Regions from separate parts of the Egicoccus halophilus genome, predicted to be linked through region 2. Evidence: riboswitches for the same ligand, from Rfam matches in the RefSeq annotation. Region 2 holds a riboswitch; the other holds the start of a gene.
The links. Region 2 has a riboswitch for cyclic di-AMP ahead of ELR47_RS01215 (cation:proton antiporter). Riboswitches for the same ligand answer to the same signal wherever they lie in the genome.
Positions count from the first base shown of each region.

Region 1: another riboswitch for cyclic di-AMP. It lies ahead of ELR47_RS11190 (universal stress protein); the one in region 2 lies ahead of ELR47_RS01215 (cation:proton antiporter).

Region 1 is NZ_CP036250.1:2,492,258-2,502,572, forward strand. It holds gene ELR47_RS11155 (DEDD exonuclease domain-containing protein) at 1-287, shown strand, start outside; gene ELR47_RS11160 (hypothetical protein) at 662-1,132, opposite strand; gene ELR47_RS11165 (tRNA-binding protein) at 1,129-1,554, opposite strand; gene trpD (anthranilate phosphoribosyltransferase) at 1,547-2,611, opposite strand; gene ELR47_RS18380 (response regulator) at 2,822-3,556, shown strand; gene ELR47_RS11180 (response regulator) at 3,641-4,096, opposite strand; gene ELR47_RS11185 (cysteine desulfurase family protein) at 4,212-5,369, shown strand; cyclic di-AMP (ydaO/yuaA leader) riboswitch at 5,377-5,486, shown strand; gene ELR47_RS11190 (universal stress protein) at 5,502-6,614, shown strand; gene ELR47_RS19350 (helix-turn-helix domain-containing protein) at 7,031-7,255, shown strand; gene ELR47_RS18385 (hypothetical protein) at 7,252-7,401, shown strand; gene ELR47_RS11200 (hypothetical protein) at 8,003-8,491, shown strand; gene ELR47_RS11205 (hypothetical protein) at 8,488-8,733, shown strand; gene ELR47_RS11210 (hypothetical protein) at 9,229-9,975, shown strand; gene ELR47_RS11215 (hypothetical protein) at 10,092-10,315, shown strand, end outside.
Region 2 is NZ_CP036250.1:260,564-270,878, reverse strand. It holds gene ELR47_RS01230 (TMEM165/GDT1 family protein) at 1-96, opposite strand, end outside; gene ELR47_RS01225 (LCP family protein) at 353-1,561, opposite strand; gene ELR47_RS01220 (cation:proton antiporter) at 1,782-3,728, shown strand; cyclic di-AMP (ydaO/yuaA leader) riboswitch at 3,803-3,958, shown strand; gene ELR47_RS01215 (cation:proton antiporter) at 4,035-6,050, shown strand; gene ELR47_RS01210 (putative antibiotic biosynthesis monooxygenase) at 6,094-6,666, opposite strand; gene ELR47_RS01205 (Fur family transcriptional regulator) at 6,663-7,100, opposite strand; gene ELR47_RS01200 (cupin domain-containing protein) at 7,141-7,524, opposite strand; gene ELR47_RS01195 (DUF1015 family protein) at 7,606-8,835, opposite strand; gene ELR47_RS01190 (DEAD/DEAH box helicase) at 8,906-10,315, opposite strand, start outside.

The DNA of each region.
Region 1 (10,315 bases), 1.7 Mb from region 2:
AGGCGCTGGCGTGGCGGGCGCAGGCGACACTCGACGACTGCGCCGGTCCGTGGCAGCGCGACGACGCCGAGGAGATCGAGCTCGTGCTCGACTGGCTCGAGCGTCCCGACACCCGCGTCGTCGCCGTCGAGGGCGTCTGGGACAGCCGGATCGCGGGCGGCGCGGCGCTGCACGCCGCCGTCGAGGAGGCGCGCCGGCTCGGTCGCCAGCTGCGCCGCGACCGGCAGGTGCTCAACGGCGCGAAGGTCGTGCGGCGGGCCGAGGCGCCGCTCGTCGCGTCCGGCTGAGCGTGACCCAGCGACCCGTCGGGGACGCCCTCGCGGCGGCGGCCCGATCGACGTCACCTCGACGAGCGAGGCCGGACCCTGGTGCGCGTGCGTTCGGCGGTCGTCGCCCGGGTGCCGCCGGCAGGGTCTCGCCGAGCGATCCGTGCGCCCGGATCCGCACCGCCCGACGTGCGGACGCACGGATCGCGCTCAGTGCCACCGCGTCCATCGATCCGTGCGTGCTCACCTGCACAGCGCCGGCTTCCGACGCACGTGCGTCGCACCGAACGTGCTGCTGGGTCGGGAGGCACGGATCGCGACCGCCGGGCCGGACCGTCGAGCGACGCCCGTTCCGCGCACCACTTGCGCCGGTCTCGGCAGAACCGCTGACGAACTCAGGTGAGCGTGAACCAACGGCTGAAGGCGTCGGGTAGTCCGGCGCCGGAGTTCGGCTCGCGGCCGAGCCAGGTGACGCGAACGCGGTAGCGTCCCGGCTCGGCACGCGGGCCCGGTGGCTGGTCGCTCCAGCCAGGCACGACCGCACCGGTGGTCTGGTTCCAGTAGGTCGGCACGACGAGCATCTGCCCCGGCAGCCACCGGTCGAGCGCCGGACCGTCGGCGCCGCGGTGCACGGTGTCGTCGGCGACGACCCGGTGGTACTCGTCGCGGACGCTGAGGACGTAGCGCTGCCAGCCCGGGTAGCGGTGCTCGACGAAGCGGTCGCCCGCGTTGGTCGCGGTGACCGTGATGCGCACGGTCTCGTCCGGCGCGTACGCCGGCCGCTCGACAAGTACCCCGACCTCGAAGTCGGCGAAGGGCTCGAGGTCGATGCGGAAGGGGACCTCCGGTGGCGGTGTCTCGCTCATCCGACCACCGATCCGGGCGCCAGATCACCGTCGACCTCGAGCAGCCGCACCGTGCCGTCGGGTTCGAGGCCACCGAGGACGAGGAACTCACTGACGAACCCGGCGATCCGCTTGCGGCCGAGGTTGACCGCGCCGACGACCTGCCGGCCGAGCAGGTCCTCGGCCGGGTAGTTGGTGACCTTGGCGCTGGTGCGCAGCGTGCCGAGGTGCGGGCCGAAGTCGACCGTCAACTTCCAGGCCGGGTCACGCGCCTCGGGGAACGCCTCGACGTCCGTGACCCGGCCCACGCGCAGGTCGAGCGCGAAGAAGCCGGCGGCGCCGACCTCGTCCTTCGGCGGCAGCCGTGCCGGGTCGAACGGGCGGGAGGCGGCGTCGAGGTGGTGACGGTCGGGGTGTACCGCCGGGGAGCTCGGGTCAGCCATGCGCGCGTCCCTGGGTCGACAGTTCCTTGGTGCGCTGCACCCAGCGGTCGCGCAGCTCGCGGGCGGCCCCGGAGTCGATCGCCGTCCGGGCCGCCTCGACTCCCGCCGCGAGGTCCGCGACGGCGTCCGCGGCGTACAGGGCCGCGGCCGCGTTGAGCACGACGATGTCGCTGGGTGCCCCCGGTTCCCCGGCCAGCACCGCGTCGGCGATGGCGACGTTCTCCTCGACCGACCCGCCGCGCAGATCGGCCAGCGTCGCGGCGGCGAAGCCGAACGCGACCGGATCGAGCTCCCATTGCGCGACCCGGGCGTCGCGGACCTCCCAGACCGTGCTCGGTCCGGTCGTGGTCAGCTCGTCGAGGCCGTCGGCGCCGCGGAAGACCAGGACGTGCCGCTTGCCGAGTCTGACGAGCGCCTCGGCCATGACCGGCGCCAGCCGGGCATCGCTCACACCGACGACCTGGAAGGGCGCGCCGGCCGGGTTCGACAACGGCCCGAGCACGTTGAACGCCGTCCGGATCCCGAGTTGGGCCCGGACCGGGGCGACGTGGCGCATCGCGGGGTGGAACGAGCGGGCGAACAGGAACCCGATGCCGAGCTCGGTGACGCAGCGCGACACCGCTGCGGGCGGGAGCTCGATGGCGACCCCCCATGCCTCGAGCAGATCGGCGCTGCCGCAGACGCCGGAGGCGGCCCGGTTGCCGTGCTTGGCGACCGGCTGGCCGGCGGCGGCGGTGACCACGGCGGCCACGGTCGAGATGTTGAACGTGTTGGCGCCGTCCCCCCCGGTGCCGCAGGTGTCCACGAGACGCTCGGCGACGCCGGGGTCGAGGTCGATCGGCTCGGCCTCGGCCAGCATGGCCCGGACGAATCCGGCGATCTCGGCCGGGGACTCGCCCTTGGCCCGCAGGGCCACCAGCAGGGCAGCCACCTGGGCCGGCTCCGCCTCGCCGCGCATCAGGGTGCCCATCACCTCGGCGGCGGTGGCCTCGTCGAGGTGCTCACCGTGCAGCAGGCGGCTGAACACCTCGGACCACCGGAAGGGCTCGTCGGTCATGGCTCGGTCCTCTCGTCCGGGCGCGCGGCCTCGCGCCACGACGCGAACGGGCCGCAGACGGTAGCGCCGACGCCCGTCACCGGGCACGCCGGTGACCGTCGGCACCGACGGGCGGCCGACGGCGCCACGGGCCGGTACCGCACGCCGGTGCTAGCGTCGACCGATGTCGTGCCGACGACGCCGTACGACCGCGCCGACGGGAGGGATGTCGTGGAGGGGGCGCACCTGCTCGTCGTCGACGACGAGCGCGAACTGACCCAGCTCATCCGGCTCAACCTCCAGCAGGCCGGCTTCACCGTGCGAACCGCGGCGGACGGCCGGGAAGCGCTGGACCTGCTCCGTGAGCAGCGCCCGGACCTGTTGCTGCTGGACGTGATGATGCCCTCGCTCGACGGTTGGGGCGTGCTCGCCGAACTGCAGTCGCACGAGGGCCTCGCCGACCTGCCCGTGGTGATGCTGACCGCCCTGTCCGGCGAACGGGACGTGATCCGTGCCCACCTCTCCGGGGCCGTGCGCTACCTGACCAAGCCGTTCGACCTCGAAGGTCTGCTGTCGACGATCAGCGAGGCACTGCAACCGGAGACCGACGAGCAGCGCGCGCAACGCCGTCGACAGCTGCGCGGCTTCGTGCAACGGCTGGCCGAACTCGACGCCGGCCGGCACGCGGCCGGCCCGCGGGTCACGTTGTCGCGGTTGGAGTCGCCGCCCCGACCCACCTCCCCGCAGGAACGTGGCCGGGAGCTGCTCGCCTCGCTGACCGACCGTCAGCGCGAGATCGCGTTCCTGCTCGCCGACGGGGTCGAGGCACGGGCGATCGCCGACCGGCTGGGCACCTCGCGCAGCAACGTCTACGCGGCACGCCAGCGCATCGCCCACCGACTCGGCGTGGAACCCGAGGAGGTCGCGGCGACGGCCAGGGAGCTGGGTCGCCGCGACGGGCCGTGACCACCTCCCGGCCTGCACCCGCGACCGACCGACACGGCCGGGGCACGCGACGACGAGCGAGGTGCGGCTTCGGCGGACCGGTGCTCAGCGCCCGCCGTCGCCGGTCTCGCCCAGCGCCGCAGCGACCTGCTGGGCGGTGCCGCCCGAGCCGCCGTACGGCGGCGCCGTCTGCCCGACGAGTTCCTTGACCCGCTTCGACAGGCGGAACGAGTCGACGGGCTTGAGCATCGTGTCGTTGGCACCGGCCCAGTCCGCGAGCCACCGGTCCTGCTCACGAGAGATCAGGACCAGCGACGGCAGCGGCGTCAGCTCCTGCAGCGTCGCCTGCTGGCGCAGGTCGTAGAGGATCGCGAAGCCTCCGCGCGGCTGCAGGTCACCGTCGACCACCACGACGTCGTAGGCATCGTGCTCCGCCAGCAACTCCTGGCGCGCCTCCTCGCCGCTCGCTGCCTCGGTGACCACGGCATCCGCATGCAGCGCCAGGGCACTGACGGCCCGCAGGCGCTCGGAGACGTTCTCGGCTACCACCAGGACACGCACGCGGACTTCCGTTTCTTCGCTCGGCCGGACGGGACGGACTCGGACCGCAACCGTACCGCGCGGCGGGCCCGCGCCCGACACGGCGCACTCGTCCGCAGCGCCTACGGTGGGCGCCATGAACCGGATCTATCTCGACCATGCCTCCGCCTGGCCCCTGCGTCCCGAGGCCCGTCAGGCGCTGGCGGATGCGGCCACCATGGCCTGGGCCGATCCCACGCGTGGCCACCAGGAGGGGCGGGCGGCCCGCGACCTGCTCGACCGCGCCTCGGCGACCGTGGCCTTCGCGCTCGGCGCGGACGAACGCGACCTGGTCTGGACCTCCGGCGGGACCGAAGCGGTGCACCTCGCCGTCCTCGGTTCGGCCCGCGCGGCCGAGCGGCGCGGCGAGCGGCGACGCCACGTCGTGTGCAGCGCCGTCGAGCACTCCTCGGTGCTGCGCGCCTGCGAACGGCTACGGACCGAACACGGCTACGACCTCGACGTGGTCGGCGTGGACGCCTCCGGGGCGGTGGACCCCGACGCCGTCGCCGCGGTGGTGCGCGACGACACCCTGGCCGTCCACGTGCAGCACGCCAACCACGAGATCGGCACGCTGCAGCCCACCCACGAACTCGCGAACGCGTGCCACCGCGTCGGCGCACTGCTGCACGTCGACGCCTGCCAGACGGTCGGCCAGCTCGGCGTCACGCTCGACCAGCTCGGCGCGGACCTGCTGTCGGCCTCGGGCGCCAAGTTCGGCGGTCCGCGAGGAGTGGGGCTGCTCGTGCTCGGCCCCCGCGGACGCATCGCCGCCCTGCAGGAGGGCGACGAGCGGCAACGTCGACGCCGGGCCGGGCTCGAGGACGTCGCCGGCATCGCTGCGACGGCCGTGGCCCTCGAAGTGGCCCGCGCCGAACTGCAGACCGCGTACTCCAGCCGGGAGGTGGTGCGACGCCGGCTGCGCGAGCGCCTTCCCGCGGCCGTCGAGGATCTGCAGGTCCACGGGCCGCTGGCCGACGCCCATCCCGGCATCGTCGCCGTCAGTGCCCTGTACGTCGACGGCGAGGCGCTGGTCGGCGAGCTCGACCGTGCCGGGTACGCCGTGCACTCCGGGTCGTCGTGTGCGTCGGACTCCGGACGGCCGTCCCACGTCCTGGTCGCCATGGGCGTGCTCACCCATGGTCACGTCCGGCTGTCGTTCGGCCCGTCGTTCGACCTCGCCCAGGCCGACGCGTTCGTCGCCACCTACGCCGACACGGTCCGGGCGCTGCGTCGACGCGGCGGGCTAGGCTGAGGGCTGCGCCGAACCCGGCGATCGCCGGGGCGGGGGAACCACGCACGTGGGGCGAGTCCCGACACACCCGTCGGGTAGGGCTGCTCCGGCCCGAGCCCGTCAGCTAACCCCGCAGGCAGCGAGGAGGCCGACGTGCCCGCGCCCGCACGCTCCATCCTGGTGCCGATCGCCAATCCCGCGTCGGTTCGACCACTGCTCGCCCTGGCCGCAGCCCTGGCCACCGACGGCGAGACGCTCGTGCCCCTGGTCGTGGTCCGCCCCTCGGCGTCCTCCGGCGAGCGGGCCGAGGCACTGGCGAGCGTGGCCGAAGCCGAGGAGGTCGGTGCCGAGCTCGCCCATCGGGTCGCGGGCCGGGTGCTGGAGGCCGACGACGTGGCCGAGGGGGTGCTGTCCGCGGTCGCGGCGGACGCCACCGCCCTGGTGCTGATGGGCTGGCGTGGGCAGAGCTCGACCACCAACGTCTTCGGGCGACTGCTCGACACCATCGTGGGCCGTTGTGCCGCTCCCCTGGCGGTCGTCCGCCTCGGCGTCGTGCCCTTCCGGCGCGTGCTGCTGCCCGTCAGCGCCGACCACCTGCTTCCGGGTGGCGACCGTGGCCTGGACCTCGCCGCGCGGCTCGCGGCGCGGCTCGACGCCACGACCCCGCAGCCCGCGACCGTGCTGCGGACCGGCGCCCGAGCGGTGCAGTTGCCACCCGAGCTCGAACGCCTCGGCGACCGGATCCATCACGACCCACGGCGGACCGACCAGGCCGTCGGGGCGTTCGCCCGCGCCGAGGACGTGATCGTGGCGCCGGTCGCCCCGACGGTGTCGGGCCTGCGCGCGGCGACCACCCATCTCGCCTGGGCGGCACCCGAGGCGACCCTGCTCGTCGCGATCGACGCCGGCCCGACGCGGGAGGAGGGGCTGGCCGAGGCGGTGGACGCTGCCGGCGTCCCGGCGCCGGTCCCATCGGGACCGCACGACCTGCGGGCCGTGCGCATCGTCGTCACCGCCCGCCTCCCGGGGGACGGCGTCCGCCCCGACGACCTCGGACGGGTACTGCGCGCGGCAGGAGCCACCGACCAGGTGATGGCGTGGTGGCCGGCAGGTGATCCCCATCCGCACGTGCGGGCGACCGTGACGGTCGAGGCGCCGAACGTGAACGCCGCCATCGCCTGCGTGATGGAGGCGGTGCACGACGCGCCGGCCTTCCGCGGCGCCGAGATCAGCTACGACGTGGAACCTGTCGTCGAACGCGGTTGATCCCCCACCGTGCGCGCTCGGTAGCCTGCGCCTCGCGGGGAACGCCCCGTCGCGACCCGGTCGACACCGACCGGTGGCGCCTGCGCCGGGCCACATCAGGACCGGCGAGCAGCAGACCGGGCGACCATGAGGACGGGTGGCCCTATGCGTGGCAAGCACACCACTGTTGACGGGCGTCCGTCGCGCGCCGACGCGGCCGTCTCGGACGCTGAGCGGCCCGCAATAGGGCCGTGCGAGAAGTAATACGCCACATTGCGTGCCCCGACAGCGGGTGCTTCCATGGGGTAGTCGGTTCTGCCCCGACGCCCCGCCAAAAGCGGGGGAATCTCCCGAAACCCTACGGGGCGCGCAGAGGCTGGGACGCGCAGAGGGGTCGCTGAGACGAGGCTACGGCCTCGGACCGGGGACCATCTGCGATGAGTCTGTTGTCCCTTTCCCCCGCCGTCCGCGCCCTCCACGGGGCCGGTATCTCCGCCGCCGACCTCGCCCGCGACCTGGGCATCAGTGAGCGGACGGTCCAGCACTGGCTTCGAGGCGACACGCGCCCCCGCCCGGCCCTCTGGGACGCCATCGCGCAGCGTGGCGGCCCTGCCCTGGCGAAGCGAGTTCGGCGGCTGGTGCCCGGAGAGGCGGTCCGATGACGGCCGCCGAGTTCGCTGCCGCCGAGCGGGCCACCCAAGGGCTGCCCGAGAAGGTGTCCGACCCGGCCACCCTCGCCCGCCTCGCCGCGCTGTTCCTCGCTGCTGACGCGACTGGCTACTTCGTGGAGGCCCGACGTGCCGCGTGACCGGATCGCCGAGGTCGGACGCGCCACGCGGTACCTGATCGCACAGGCTGGGTCTGCACGGCTGACCGTCGCTGACCATCGGGCGCTGCTCGGCGTGCTCGCTACGACAGCCTCCTGGTCGCGCCTGGCCGACGACGTCTCCCTCAGTCAGGTCGTCGCCGCGTGCGGTGCCGACAGAAGCGACGTCCGGCGAAGCCTGCGCCGCCTCACGGAACTCGGCCTGATCGAGCACGTGCCAGGCGTGGCGGCCACCAAGGGGCAGAAGGGACGGCCGGGGCGGCTCGCCCTCCTCCCCGCGCCGCACAACTGGGTCGACCCGCTCGATCCGGGATGGGCAGGGCGGGGGTCCCCGGACCCCCGTACGGCGGACCAGGGGTCCCCGGACCCCCAGGGTGGGGGTGGGGGGACCCCCAGGGTGGGGGTCCCGGGACCCCCCACCGAGGAGTTTCCCGAGGAGTTCTCCGAGAAGACCCCCCCCGCGCCCGCGCCTGCGGACACACCCACGCCTGCGTGCGAGCAGGCAAAGGCAGGGGGGGCTGACCAGTCAGAACTCAGCAACCGCTGGGATGCGATCCGGCCGTCCGGCGCCCTCGGTCGCCGAATGACCGCCGCCCTCGAAACGGACGGCAAGGCTCGAAGTCAGATGACCGAAGCCCTCACCGCTGCAACCCGAGCGGGACTGCGGGACAGCGAACTTCGACGGCTCCACGACAAGCCGACCCCGCTCGACGCCGAAGGAGTCCGCTTCCCGATCGCCGCATTCGCCAAGCGCATCTCCGCAGCCGCCAGTCAGGCCGCCGCCAAAGCAGCCGAGCGTGCCGAGCGCCAGGCCCAAGTCGCGCACCTGCAGTTCGTCGACCCACCGGCTCGGGAACTCAGCGACCAAACCCGGTCTCGCGTCGCCCTCAGCCAACGCCTGAGACGCGAACTCGGCCTCGTCAACGCCGCCCACCTGGCCCACGCCCTCACCTGGATCGAGCGCAACTTCTCGCCTCCCAACCCCTTCGCCGAAGCCGAACTGATCCTCGACCAGGACCCCGACCAGCTGCGACGGCAACTCGCCGACGCCGTCCCAGGAGCAGGCCGATGACCACACCGCCCCTCCCCGACCTGCTGGAAATGCCAGCGGGCGAAGCCAGCGACACCTTCGGCCCCTCCGACGCCGACGGCCGTCACGGCGACCGGCTCACCATCGCCCGCAAGCTCGCCCCCTTCGGCGGCTGCACCTGCACACCCGACGTCGACATCGCCTTCGTGCACGGCACCTGGGTCGTCAGCTACGGACACGAGCACCGCTGCCGCCGGCTCGCCAGCCTCCAACAGAGGAACTGAGCGATGGCCAGCGGAAGCGAAACAGAGAGCGCCACAAAATCGCGCGTGCACGAGAACGCGGCGTACGAGCCGTCGGAGTCGGCCGCTGCGGCGACGTCGCGGCGGATGGCCCGGCAGCTGGTCCGGTCACGGGAACGTGGCTGCGCGTGCCCGCTCGACCTGACGTTTCGGGGCAGCGGACCTCGCTGGCGTCACCAGCCCGGCTGCCCGGCCGTGAAGTCGAAGCGCCGCCGCCGTGGTGTGCGGCCTCGAGTCGAAGGCCCCCACGTGTCGGAACGGCCCACCACCAGCCGGTGTGGCGCGGCGACCCGCGACGGGCGCCCGTGCCGCCAGAAGGTCGGCCCTGAGGCGCCCTGCAAGTACCACGGCCAGGGAGGGACAGCGTGAGCCGCCTGACCTGCGCCTACTGCCAGTTCCCCGTCGACCTGAAGGCAGAACCGCCCCCTTGCACCGGCTGCGGCCGGACCCAACCGAGACCACGTAAGGAGACCCATCGTGAACACTGACACCCTCGTCCCGCACGACGCCGAGGCCGCACTGAAGGCCGAGCAGGACCGCTTCGACCGGATGTTCGACGACATCGACAGCAAGGTCGGCCAGGCCCTCGGCGCCTTCGAGACCGGCTCGCTGGCCGGCATGCCGCAGCCGGTGCAGGAGGCGTGGCGGGCAATGACCGGCGCGCTCAACGCCGCGCAGCTGAAGGCCAACGGCGCGCACAGCCGAATCCGCGACACGGCCAGCAACGATGCGCTGCCGAAGGAGCACCGCGAGCGGGTGGTCCGGGAAACCCGCGACCAGGGCGAGTCGGAGGTCAACGACGCCATCGAGCGGGCACGCACCCATCTGGCCGTCTTGGAGGCCAACCTCCGTGCCGCTGCCGTCGGCAGCCCGGACGCCAACCCGACGTCCCGGCAGCTGGCCCGCGACGAAATCCGGCTGACCCTCGACCAGCTCGACCCGACGCAGGTACCTGCCGCCGCAGTCGATCTCGCCGGCCGTAACGGCGACCTGGCGAGCGAGCTGCTCGGCCGCTGGGGCCGCGCCTACCTTCAGTCGCGCGGCTTCGACAACGTCCGCGACTTCGCCGACATCGAGACGGCTGCCATCGCCGGTCTGGCCACGCACGGCCAGGGGTCTCAGCGTCAGGCGGCCAGCGCCTGGGTCGGCCTCCGCCGTCACAAGATCGCCGGCCAGATCGACGCCCGCCTGGTGGCCTCGCGCTACCGGCTCGGTCTGAGCTAGCCGCAACTGACCTGCCGTCACCGCCTCGTCCTTCGGGCGGCTGACGGCGGCACGCGCCCCGGCCCCTCCTGCTCCGGCCGGGGCGCGTCGCTGTCCTCGGCGGCTAGGGTTCGCGCATGGCGACGCGACCTCATGACGATGGCTTAGGACGGATGTACGACCAAGTCCGTCTTTGGCCTGCCGACCTACGCGAGATCGAGTCGATATTGCAGTCGGCCAAATCGGACCGTGGGAAGCTGACGATCAAGACTGACAAGTTTGAAGGTGACACTATTGATGAAATTGTCGATGCGGAAACGCGCTTCAAGGTCAAGTCGATCACGTTCTCACTTAGCGATAG
Region 2 (10,315 bases):
GTAGCGCGAGGCGAGCGACAGGGCCAGCAGTTGGGACTTGTCGCCCAGCTCGGCGAGGAAGACGGTCGCGAACGCCAGCACGGCAGCGTTGGACATCGGGCGGCACCTCGGAGAAGCGGTGGTGCCGGGAGGGAGCGGGAAACGCGTCTCCGACCCGACACGCACGAACGTGTCTGGGTCGGAGGTCTCGCCCGCTGGGCCGGGTCGTACCGGCGTCAGCCCGGTGGCCGGGTGCAACTGCACCAGTGTGTCGACCACGCGATCGGGGGCTACTCCCCTCCGTGTGCGCCGGAGGATACCGCCTCGCCTGCCCCTGCCGCCAGTACCGGCTCCGCCACCGGACGGGCACGGCTCACCGGCAGCCGGCGCTTCGCTCGACCGGTGACGGCGCCGCCGGCTCGTCGCTGTCGGTGCCGAGGCCCTGCGCGGCGCCCGCGGTCACGTCGTCGCCCCCGTCGTCGGATGCACCCGAGGTGTCGTCACCGATCGGCGAGCCACCGCCGCCGGCCGCGGGCGACGACGGCTCCGCGGGATCGACGCCGGTCAACAGCCACTGCACCAGCTCGTGGGCGCGTTGCTCGTCGACCACCACGTAGGCGGCTTCGCTGATGACCTCGATGTCGCCGGGGACGACCTGCCCTTCGAGCCCGCCCTGCAGCGTCGTGCGGTGCTCCCGGGCCAGCTGTTGGATGCGGTTGAGCGTCAGCGTGTCGTCCAGTTCGAGCGACCGGGCGACCGCCTCGGCGACGCGGTAGGTCCGGGCCGGGTCGTCGAACACGCCCACCGCGGCGAGCTCGTTGCGCAGCTCGGTCACGAAGCGCTGCTGGCGCCCCATGCGCCCGAAGTCGTCGTCGATGTGGCGCGCGCGGACGAAGGCCAGCGCATCGGCACCGTCGAGGCGCACGCAACCGGCCCGCAGGTCGAGGTTGGCGTTGTCGTCCTGCAGCGGCTCCTCGAGGTACATCGACACGCCGCCCAGGGCGTCGACGATGTCCACGAACCCCCGGAAGTCGACCTTCACGACGTGGTCGATGCGCACGTCCAACCACGCCGACAGGGTCTCGACCACGCAGGTCGACCCACCGCGACCGTCGAGCTCGCCGATCGTGTACGCGGCGTTGATCCGACCGCTGGTGCCGTCGCAGCGCTCGAGCAGCGTGTCGCGCGGCACGCTGAGCATGCGGATCTCCTCGTCCTCGGGTGCCAGGCGCACCAGGGAGATCACCTCGGTGCGCTCCCCCCAGGCGTTGCCGGTCCCGAGCTCGACCCGTTCCTCGGGGGTCAGCACCTCGCGCGAGTCCGATCCCAGCACGAGCACGGTCAGCGCGCTCGCATCGGTGCCCTCGCCGTCACCCACGCCGGTGGCGTCGTCCCCACCGGTCCCGACCGGTGGGGATTCGCCGAGTCCGTCGACGCCGACCCGGTCGATGGAGGCGTCCAGCGACCAGATCGCCACCGTCGCCCCGATGGCCACCAGGAGCAGGACGCCGAGCACGACCCACAGCGCACGCCGGCCCCAGCCCGGCGTGCGGTCGCCGCGGCCCGTCGTCGTCTGCGGCACGGATCCGGCCACACTCGTCCTCGTCGTCGTGCACGGGCCCGCCCGGGCCCTCGCTGACAGGGTTTCCGATCGGCCGGAGGATCTCCAACAGCAGCGCCGGACGAAGGTCCGGTCGATGCGGTGGCGTCGTCGTCAGTCTGCCAGGGTGGCCGGGCGGCCGGGGGCCGTTCGGTACGTGGGGGTGAAGCTAGCGTTCACCACTTCCGCACAGCGAGTGGTGGTGCTCGAGGACCTGTTCCCGCTGACCGACGCCGGCGCCGTCTTCGCGGTGCTGCTGCTGCTCGTGCTCCTCGGTCCCATGATCACGCGGCCGCTGCGGCTGCCCGACCTGGTGGGTCTGATCGGCCTGGGCATGGTCGTCGGGCCCAACGTCCTCGGCGTCGTCTCCGGCGAGGTCCTGATCAACGCGCTCGGCTTCGTCGGCCTGCTCTACCTGATGTTCCAGGGAGGGCTCGACCTCGACCTCGAGGGCTTCGTCGAGCGGCGGCGCGCCTCGGTGGTGTTCGGGGCGGTCACGTTCGTGCTGCCGATGCTGGTGGTCACCGCCGCGGCCCTGGCCCTCGACGTGCCGTTCCTCGCGGCGGTCATCATCGGCTCGGCGCTGACCAGCCACACGCCCCTGTCCTATCCGACGATCGCCCGCTACGACCTGTCGCGCAATCCGGCGGTGACCGCCAGCCTCGGTGCGACGTTGCTCGCGACCGTCGCGGCGCTGCTCGTGCTGGCGGTCGCCTCGGCCGGTGCGCAGGGAAACGAGGGCGTGGGCTACTGGCTGCTGTTCACCGGCGGCATGATCGGTTACCTGGCCTTCATGCTGCTGGCCGTCCCACGCCTGACGCGCTGGTTCTTCCGTGGGCTGGGGCAGGACCGTGAGGTCCGACTCACCTACCTGTTGTCGGGCATGGGCCTGGCGGCCGTGCTGGCCGGGATGATCGGCATCGAACCGATCGTGGGCGCCTTCCTCGCCGGGCTCGCGTTCAACCGGTTCGTCCCCGACGGCACGGTGATCGCCGACCGGGTCGCGTTCCTGGGGCGTTCGCTGTTCATCCCCGCGTTCCTCATCAGCACCGGGATGATGCTCGACCCGGTGGCGTTGGTGACCGACCCGACGACGATCACCCTGGGCGCCGTGCTGGTCGCCGCCGAGGTGGCCTCCAAGTGGGGCGCGTCGTCGATCTCCGGTCGCTGGCTCGGCTTCTCCGCCAGCGAACGCGGGCTGATGTTCTCGCTCAGCGTCGGGCAGGCGGCCGGGGCGCTCGCCGCCGTGGTCGTGGGCCAGGAGCTCGGCCTGCTCGGTCCGCCCGAGGTGAACGCGATCATCCTGGTCATCATGGTCACCGCCCTGCTGGCCGGCGTCAGTGCCGACCGGCACGCGCCCCGGATCACCCCGCCGGGCACCGAGGGCCGTTCGTTGGGCAAACGGGTGGTCGTGCCGGTCTCCAACCCCGACACGATCGAGTCGCTGGTGCGCGTCGCCGGACAGATCGCCGCGCCGGACTCGGGCGCCGTGGTCGCCGTCAACGTGCTGCCCTTCGACGCCGCACCCGACCAGGTGCGCAGCAACAAGGCGTTGGCGGCGCGCGCCGAGCGGGCCGCGCTGGCGACCGGGTCGGAGGTCAACACCAGCGTGCGGATCGACGCCTCGATCGACGGCGGCGTACTGCACAGCATCGTCGAGCAGGACGGCACCTGTCTCGTGATGGGTTGGGAGGGCCAGACACGTCGTAGCGGCTCGCTGTTCGGCACCGTCATCGACCGTTGTGTGGCCATCAGCCCGGTGCCGGTCCTGGTCTGCCGCCCCGGGCTGGACGAGCCGACGGGTCGCGTGGTGCTCGTGGTGACCTCCGACGAGATCGCGTTCGGGCACGACCGCGGCCTGATCCTCGCCGCCGAGGTGGTCGGTCGACTCACCCGGCAGGCGGAGGTCTCCTCGCTGGTCATCAGCGACCTTCCCGAACAGGAACTGCGCGAGCGCCTCGAGGGGCACCTGCGGCCCAGCGAGGTCGTCACCGAGCCGGCGGTGCTGCGGGCCCTGGCCAGTCGGGTCGGGGAGGGGGACATCGTCGTGGCGGTGACGCCACCGGCCGCCAGCCGGCTCGGTCGCGGCGCTCACCGGGTCGCGCAGGCCGCGCGCGGACGCACCGTCGTGGTGGTCGTACCCCGCTAGACCGGGGCATCGCGGTCGCGTACGCGTGGCGTCGGCGGCGTCGTGGGGCCCGCACGGCGAGAGATCGCTACCGTTGCCGGGCTACGCCGAACCCGGCCGCGACCGTCCGGGACGGGGGACCCAACCAGGTGGCTGCGGCCACCCCGGGGCGGATCCGCTCTCGCGAGCGGTAAGGCGACCTTCGCGCCCGAGCCCGTCAGCTAACCCCGTAGGCACACCGGAGGAGCGTCGCGCAGACGTCGTCGCCCACGACGACCCGTGCGGCCTCCACGCGAATCGTCGCGCGCGAGTCCGCCGAGGTCCGCAATGTCCTTCGAGATCCCCGCCCTGCCGTTGCACGAACCAGGGCTGATCTTCGCGGTGCTGACGGCGGCGATCCTGCTGGCGCCGATCCTGGCCCGCCGGCTGCGACTGCCGGAGGTGGTCACGGTCGTGCTCGTCGGCTTCGCGATCGGGCCCACCGGTCTCGGGCTGGTCGAACGCGCCGGTGTGGTCGAGGTGCTCGGCGGCGTCGGACTGCTGTACCTGATGTTCGTCGCGGGCCTGGAGCTCGACCTCGACGACTTCATCGCCCACCGACGTGACTCGATCGGGTTCGGGGTGCTGACGTTCGCGGTGCCGATGGTGCTCGGCACGGCGTCGGCGTTGGCGCTCGGCTACGAACTGCTGGCCGCGGTGCTGCTGGCGTCGTGCTGGGCGTCGCACACGCTGGTGACCTACCCGGCCTTCCAGCGGGTGGGCACGATGGGCAACCGGGCGGTGGCGACCTCGGTCGGGGCCACGATCATCACCGACACCGCCGCGCTGCTGGTGCTGGCCGTCGTTGCCCGGGCGTTCCAGGGCGCGCTCACGCCGGTGTTCTGGTTGACGTTGCTGCCGTCGATGGCCCTGCTCGCCGCGGGCGCGGTCCTGGGACTGCCGCGGCTGGCCCGGTGGTTCTTCTCCAACCTGGGGCAGGACCGCTCGCTGCGGTTCCTGTTCGTGCTCGTCGCACTGTTCGTCGTGGCCTCGCTGGCGGAGCTCATCGGCATCGAGGCCATCGTCGGTGCGTTCCTCGCCGGCCTGGCGCTCAACCGCAGCGTGCCCAACGGCGGTGCGCTGATGGAGCGCATCGACTTCCTCGGCGCCTCGCTGTTCATCCCGTTGTTCCTGCTCGCGACCGGCATGCTCGTCGACGTCGAGGTCCTCCTCGAGCCGCGCACGCTGCTCGTGGGCATCGTGTTCACCGCCGTCGCCCTGGTCGCCAAGTTCTCGGCCGCGTGGATCTCCGGCCGGGTGCTGCACTACAGCGGCGCCGAGATCGGCGCGATGTTCGCGCTGTCGGCCGCGCAGGCCGCCGCGACCCTGGCGGCGATCGTGGTCGGGCTCAACGTCGGGCTCATCGACGAGAGCACCGTCAACAGCGTCATGCTGGTGATCCTGGTGACCTGCCTGGTGGCGCCCGCGGTCGCCACCCGCTTCGCGCCCCGGCTGCCCCGCCCGGAGGTGGTGCGCGACCTCGGCGAGGTCGTCGTGGTGCCCATGGCCAACCCGGCCACCGCGCCGCGCCTGGTGCGGGTGGCCTCCGCGTTCGCCCGTGCCGACGGGGGCGTGGTCGTGCCGTTGATGGTGGTGCCCGCCGGAACCGACGACGACCGCCTGCGCGCCGTGCGCGAGCTCGACAGCGAGGTGGTGCAGGTCGCCCAGTCCGCCGGTGCCGAGGCCCGCAGCGTCCTGCGCATCGACGCCTCCACCGATGCCGGCATCGCGCACACCGTCGTCGAACAACAGGCGTCGCTGCTGGTGATGGGCTGGAAGGGCGGCACCGACCGCCACGGGGCGCGCTTCGGCAGCGTCATCGACCGGGTCCTCGCACGCGCGCACGTGCCGCTGCTGCTCGTCCGCGAGGGCGAGCAGCGCCTCGAGCGGGTCCTGGTCGTCCTCGACGAGACCATCCTGTCGCCGGCCGGCGGACCCGCACTGGAGCTCGGGCTGGAGACCGCGCGGGTGCTGGCACGCGAGGCCGGTGGCGTCCGCGTCGAGGTGGTCGGCCAACTCGCCGACACGGCCGTCGACCGCCGGGTGCGCGAACACCTCGAGGTCCAGGTCGCCCATGACGGCCGACGCCGCTCGATCGTGGTCCGGGACCTGGCGCGGCCCACGGACCTGGTCGTCGTGCCGACGGTCGCCGACGAGGCGAACCTCACCTCGGTGGCGGCCCGGATCTCGCGCGCGGCCCCCGTGGGCGCGTCGCTGGTCATCGCGGTGGACAACTCCCGGATCGTCGCCGGGCGGCCCGTCGCCGGCCGGGAAGAACGCGTCGGCGACGGGCCGTCCGGCTGAGCCAGGGCGCGGAGCCCGTGCCCGGTCGGCGTCCCGCCCCGGGTCACTGCCCGGGGTAGAGCCAGCGGTAGGTGGCCCGCGTGATGGTCGGCATGACGACCCAGGCCATCAGCACGACCAGGAACGGCGTCACCACCACCGTGCGGACCCACCCGGGCCAGGTCCCGATCACCGGACCCAGCGCGGCGTTCGAGGCCAACAGCAGCGGCACCAGGCCGAGCGTGGTCAGCACCGCCTGCTTCCAGCGGGGCGGCGGGCCGGTCGGCGTCGGGCGCCCGTCGAGGGTGAACCACGTCTCGAGCCCGGTCTGCTCCTCCCACGCACCGGTGTCGACCGTCAGGTCGTCGAGCCGCGCCAGCCAGCGGGCACGCAGGTCGGAGCGCTTCCAGCGGACCATCGACTCGTAGTCGCGGAAGCGCAGCACCAGCACCCACTCGGGACCGCTGTGCGCGGTCCCCGGCGGCAGGACCGTGACCCCCTCCGCGCCCTCGAACTCGATGAGGATCAACCCGATGTCGTGGACCCACTCCTCGTAGGCGGCCTCCCGGCCCGGGCGCACGAGCCGGCTGATGACCACCGTGACCGGCTCGACGGGTGCCGTCTGTCCGGCGCTCACGACGCGACGGTGTGTTGGCAGGCCGTGCACCGCCCGGTCACCACCAGCTCGACCTGCTCGACGGCGAACCCGTGTCCGCGGTCGAGGTGCTCGCGGATCTGGGCCACCAGCGTGCCCACGTGGTGGTCGACGTCCCCGCACTGTTGGCAGACGAGGTGGAAGTGCTCGTCGGGGTGGGCGAGCTCCCAGCGGCCGGCGTCGCGGTCGCCGAGCCGCGACACCCGGGCGATCCCCAAGTCCTCGAACAACGCCAGCGTGCGGTACAGCGAGGCCGTGTCGACCTCGTCGCCGGCGGCGGCCACGCTCGCGGCGATCTCCTCGACCGTGCGGTGTCCCCGACCCCGCCGCAACGCGCGCCACACGGCACGTCGCGGTCGGGTGACGCGGTGGCCGGAGGCGCGCAGGGTGCGGTCGAGCTCGTCGGAGGCGTCCATGGGCGCAGCGTACGCGGGCGGTGGGGCGGCGCGGGTGCGCTCAGCGGTGGTCGTGCTCGTCGGCGTCCGCGTCGGCCTTGGTGGCGTGGACGGTGCCGTCGGGGTGCTCCGGCGGCGTGTAGACCGTCCACACCCGCAGCGACTCCTCGGCAGCGTTGCGGATGTCGTGACGCACGCCCGCAGGGACGTAGACGAGTTGTCCGGGACCCATGGGGTGCACCTCGCCGTCGAGCACGGCCTCGCCCGAGCCCGACACCACGTACAGCAGCTGGTCGGCGTCGTCGTGGTGCTCCTCACCGATGGCCTCGCCGGGACGCAGGTGCATCGTCACCAGCTGGCTGTGCGGCCCGGTCTGCACCACCCGTCGGTAGTCGTCGGTCTGGCGGGCCAGCTGCTCGAGGTCGTGGACGCGTCCGTCGCTCACGTCGTGGTCCTTCTCGTCGGGAGGTCTCGGTGCACGAGCCTGCCACCGTCCCGGCGTCCTGGCAGGCCGGGACCCTGGTCCTCAGCGCGGGACGACGAGCAGGCCGCTGCGCAGCTTGGGGAGCACGTAGGTCGACTTGGGCGGCATCACCGCGCCCGCCTCGGCGACGCGCAGCACGTCCTCGACCGCCGGCGCGGCGAGCGCCAGGCCGACCGCGTCCGGCGACGCCAGGGCCGCGAGCCCGCGGGGAGCGGCGACCGAGGCCACCCGCGGGTCGGTCCACGGGTCGACCTCACCCGCTCGCGCACCCAGCGTCGACAGCAGCGGCACGATCACCTCCCGTTCGACCAGGCGGACGTCGAGCGCCTCGACCGGGTCGTCCAGGACCCGCCGGTCGGTCAGGTCCAGGACCCACCATGCCGCACCGACCGTGACGTGGACGACCCCCGGGGCGGACGGTGCCGACGGACCGGCCAGGGGACGGGGTCGCAGCCCGCGCGCGGTCAGGACCCTCAGGACGGCCGCCGGGTCGACCGGCGCGTCACCGAGTCCGGTCACCCGGCGGTGGAACGGCAGCACCGTCAGCTGGTCGGCCGGCAACAGGGCACACAGCACCCGTCCCGACCCCGGCTCGTGCGCGGCGATGGCCGCGGCACGGTGGTGTCCGTCGGCGACGTAGAGCCGGCCGGCGTCGGCGACCGCGGTGGTCAGTCCGTCGAGGCCGGTCGGGTCGTCGACCAGCCAGACGGTGACGTCCACCCCGTCGGGGTTGCGCACGGCGAGGGCCGGCGGCCCGGTCACGACCGCGGCCACCGCGGCGTCGACCCCCGCGCTGGGCCGGTGGGTCAGCGCGACGGGGCTCGAGGTCACGCCCACCACCTCGAGGTAGCGCACGAGGTGACGCACGCGATCCTGCCGCACCCGCTCGTGGGGCAGCACCTCGGCGTCGTCGAAGGTGGTGGGATCGAAGCTCCTGCCGAAGGCGCTGACCTCGAGGTCGCCGACCACGGCCGTGACCCGGTCCGGACCATGGCCGAAGGCGATCACCGCCAGGGTCGGCCGGTCGAGCCGACGGAAGCTGCCGTCGTGCAGATAGCGGTCCAGGTGCCGCCGGCAGGCCTGCAGGGTGTGCTCGAGGTCGCCGGCGGCCTCCGGCGCGCCCGAGGGCAGGATGTTGAGGAAGCTGCGCGGATCGGCGGCGGCCATCGCGACCCGCTGCCCGGGTGTCGGGGGCGGGTTCGGTGGCCGCCCGTCCGTGGCGGCGCCGTCGTCGGCCAGGACGTGACCGACGAAGGGCAACAGCTTCGCCACCTGCGGCTCCCGTCTCGGCACGACCCCGCGCACGCTACCTGCGGGCCGGGTCCCGGTGGCCGCGCGACCCTCAGGCGCGGTCGATCCACTTGTCGGCCGCCCGCAGCCGACGCTCGAGATCGCGCACCGTGGCTTCGTTGATGCCGCGGATGCCGGCCTCACGGTTGAGCTGTCCGTTGACCTGCTCCGGCGACAACCCCGTCAGGTGGGTCAGCATGCGCACCCGGTCGGTGTTGGCCTGGCGCAGCTCGCGCTTGCGCTGGGTGCGGCTGACGGTGAGCGTGCTCCCGCCGGCGTCCTGCTCGCTGCCGCCACCGGCCCGGGGTGGCGGCGGCGCGAGCTCGATCTCGAGCGTGAGGTCCTCGACCGCCGGTTCGTGGACGAGGTCCTCCGGGTGGTGGTCGTCGAAGATCGACGACGGGTCGTGGTCGACGACCGCCGTGGCGGAGATGGCTGCGAACAGCGACAGCTGGTCCTCGCCCTCGGGCGGCAGCTGGTCGAGCAGTTCGACCGGCTCCTGGTCGCCCTCCTCCTCGCGGCGCTTGAGGCTGTGCGTGCGCTGGTCGGCGATCTGGGTGGCGAAGGTGCGCAGCCGGTAGTCGTCGGGGATGAACATGAACGCCTTCTGGCGGCGCATCCCCCCCGACCAGCGCACGAGCCGGCCCACGGCCTGGCGGAAGAACAGCTCCGTCATGGTGTTGGTGGCGTACACGCCCACCCGCAGACGCGGGACGTCGACGCCCTCGGACACCATCCGCACCGCGACGATCCACGGATCCCGGCCGGCGGCGAACTCGGCGATCCTCTCGCTGGCGAGCGGGTCGTCGGAGGTGGCGACGACGGCCTCGACGCCCTGACGGGCCCGCAGCAGCGTCTGGATCGCCCGGGCGTGCTCGACGTCCATGGCGATGACCAGGCCACCCGCGTCGGGCTGGGTCTCCCGGAGCCTGGTGAGCTCCGTGTGGGCCTGGTCGAGGACGGTCGGCAGCCACTCGCCCTCGGGCGAGAGGGCGGTGCGCAGACGCTGGGAGGCCAGGGTGCGGTCGAGGTGGTCGTCGAAGGTGGCCGAGACGATGTCGCCCTCGGGCGTCGACCACTCCATGTGCCCGTTGATGCGCGGGAAGAACACCGGACGGACGACGCCGCCGTCCTTGAGGGCCTCGCCGTAGCCGTAGACGTAGTCGGCGACCGCCTCCTCGAAGTCGTAGTCGACGAACGGGATCGGGTTCTGGTCGCTGCGGAAGGGGGTGCCCGACAGCGACAGGCGACGCGCGGCGAGCTCGAACGCCTCGAACACGCCGTCACCCCAGGCCCGCTCCGTGCCGGCGTGGTGGATCTCGTCGAGGATCACGAACGCGTCGTCGGACGGTCCCCGCAGCGCTCGGGGCGTGCCGGCGACCTGCTGGTAGGTGACGACCACACCGTGCATGTCGTGCGGCCACGGGTCCGACGAGCCCCATTCCGGTTCGAGGTGCAGCCC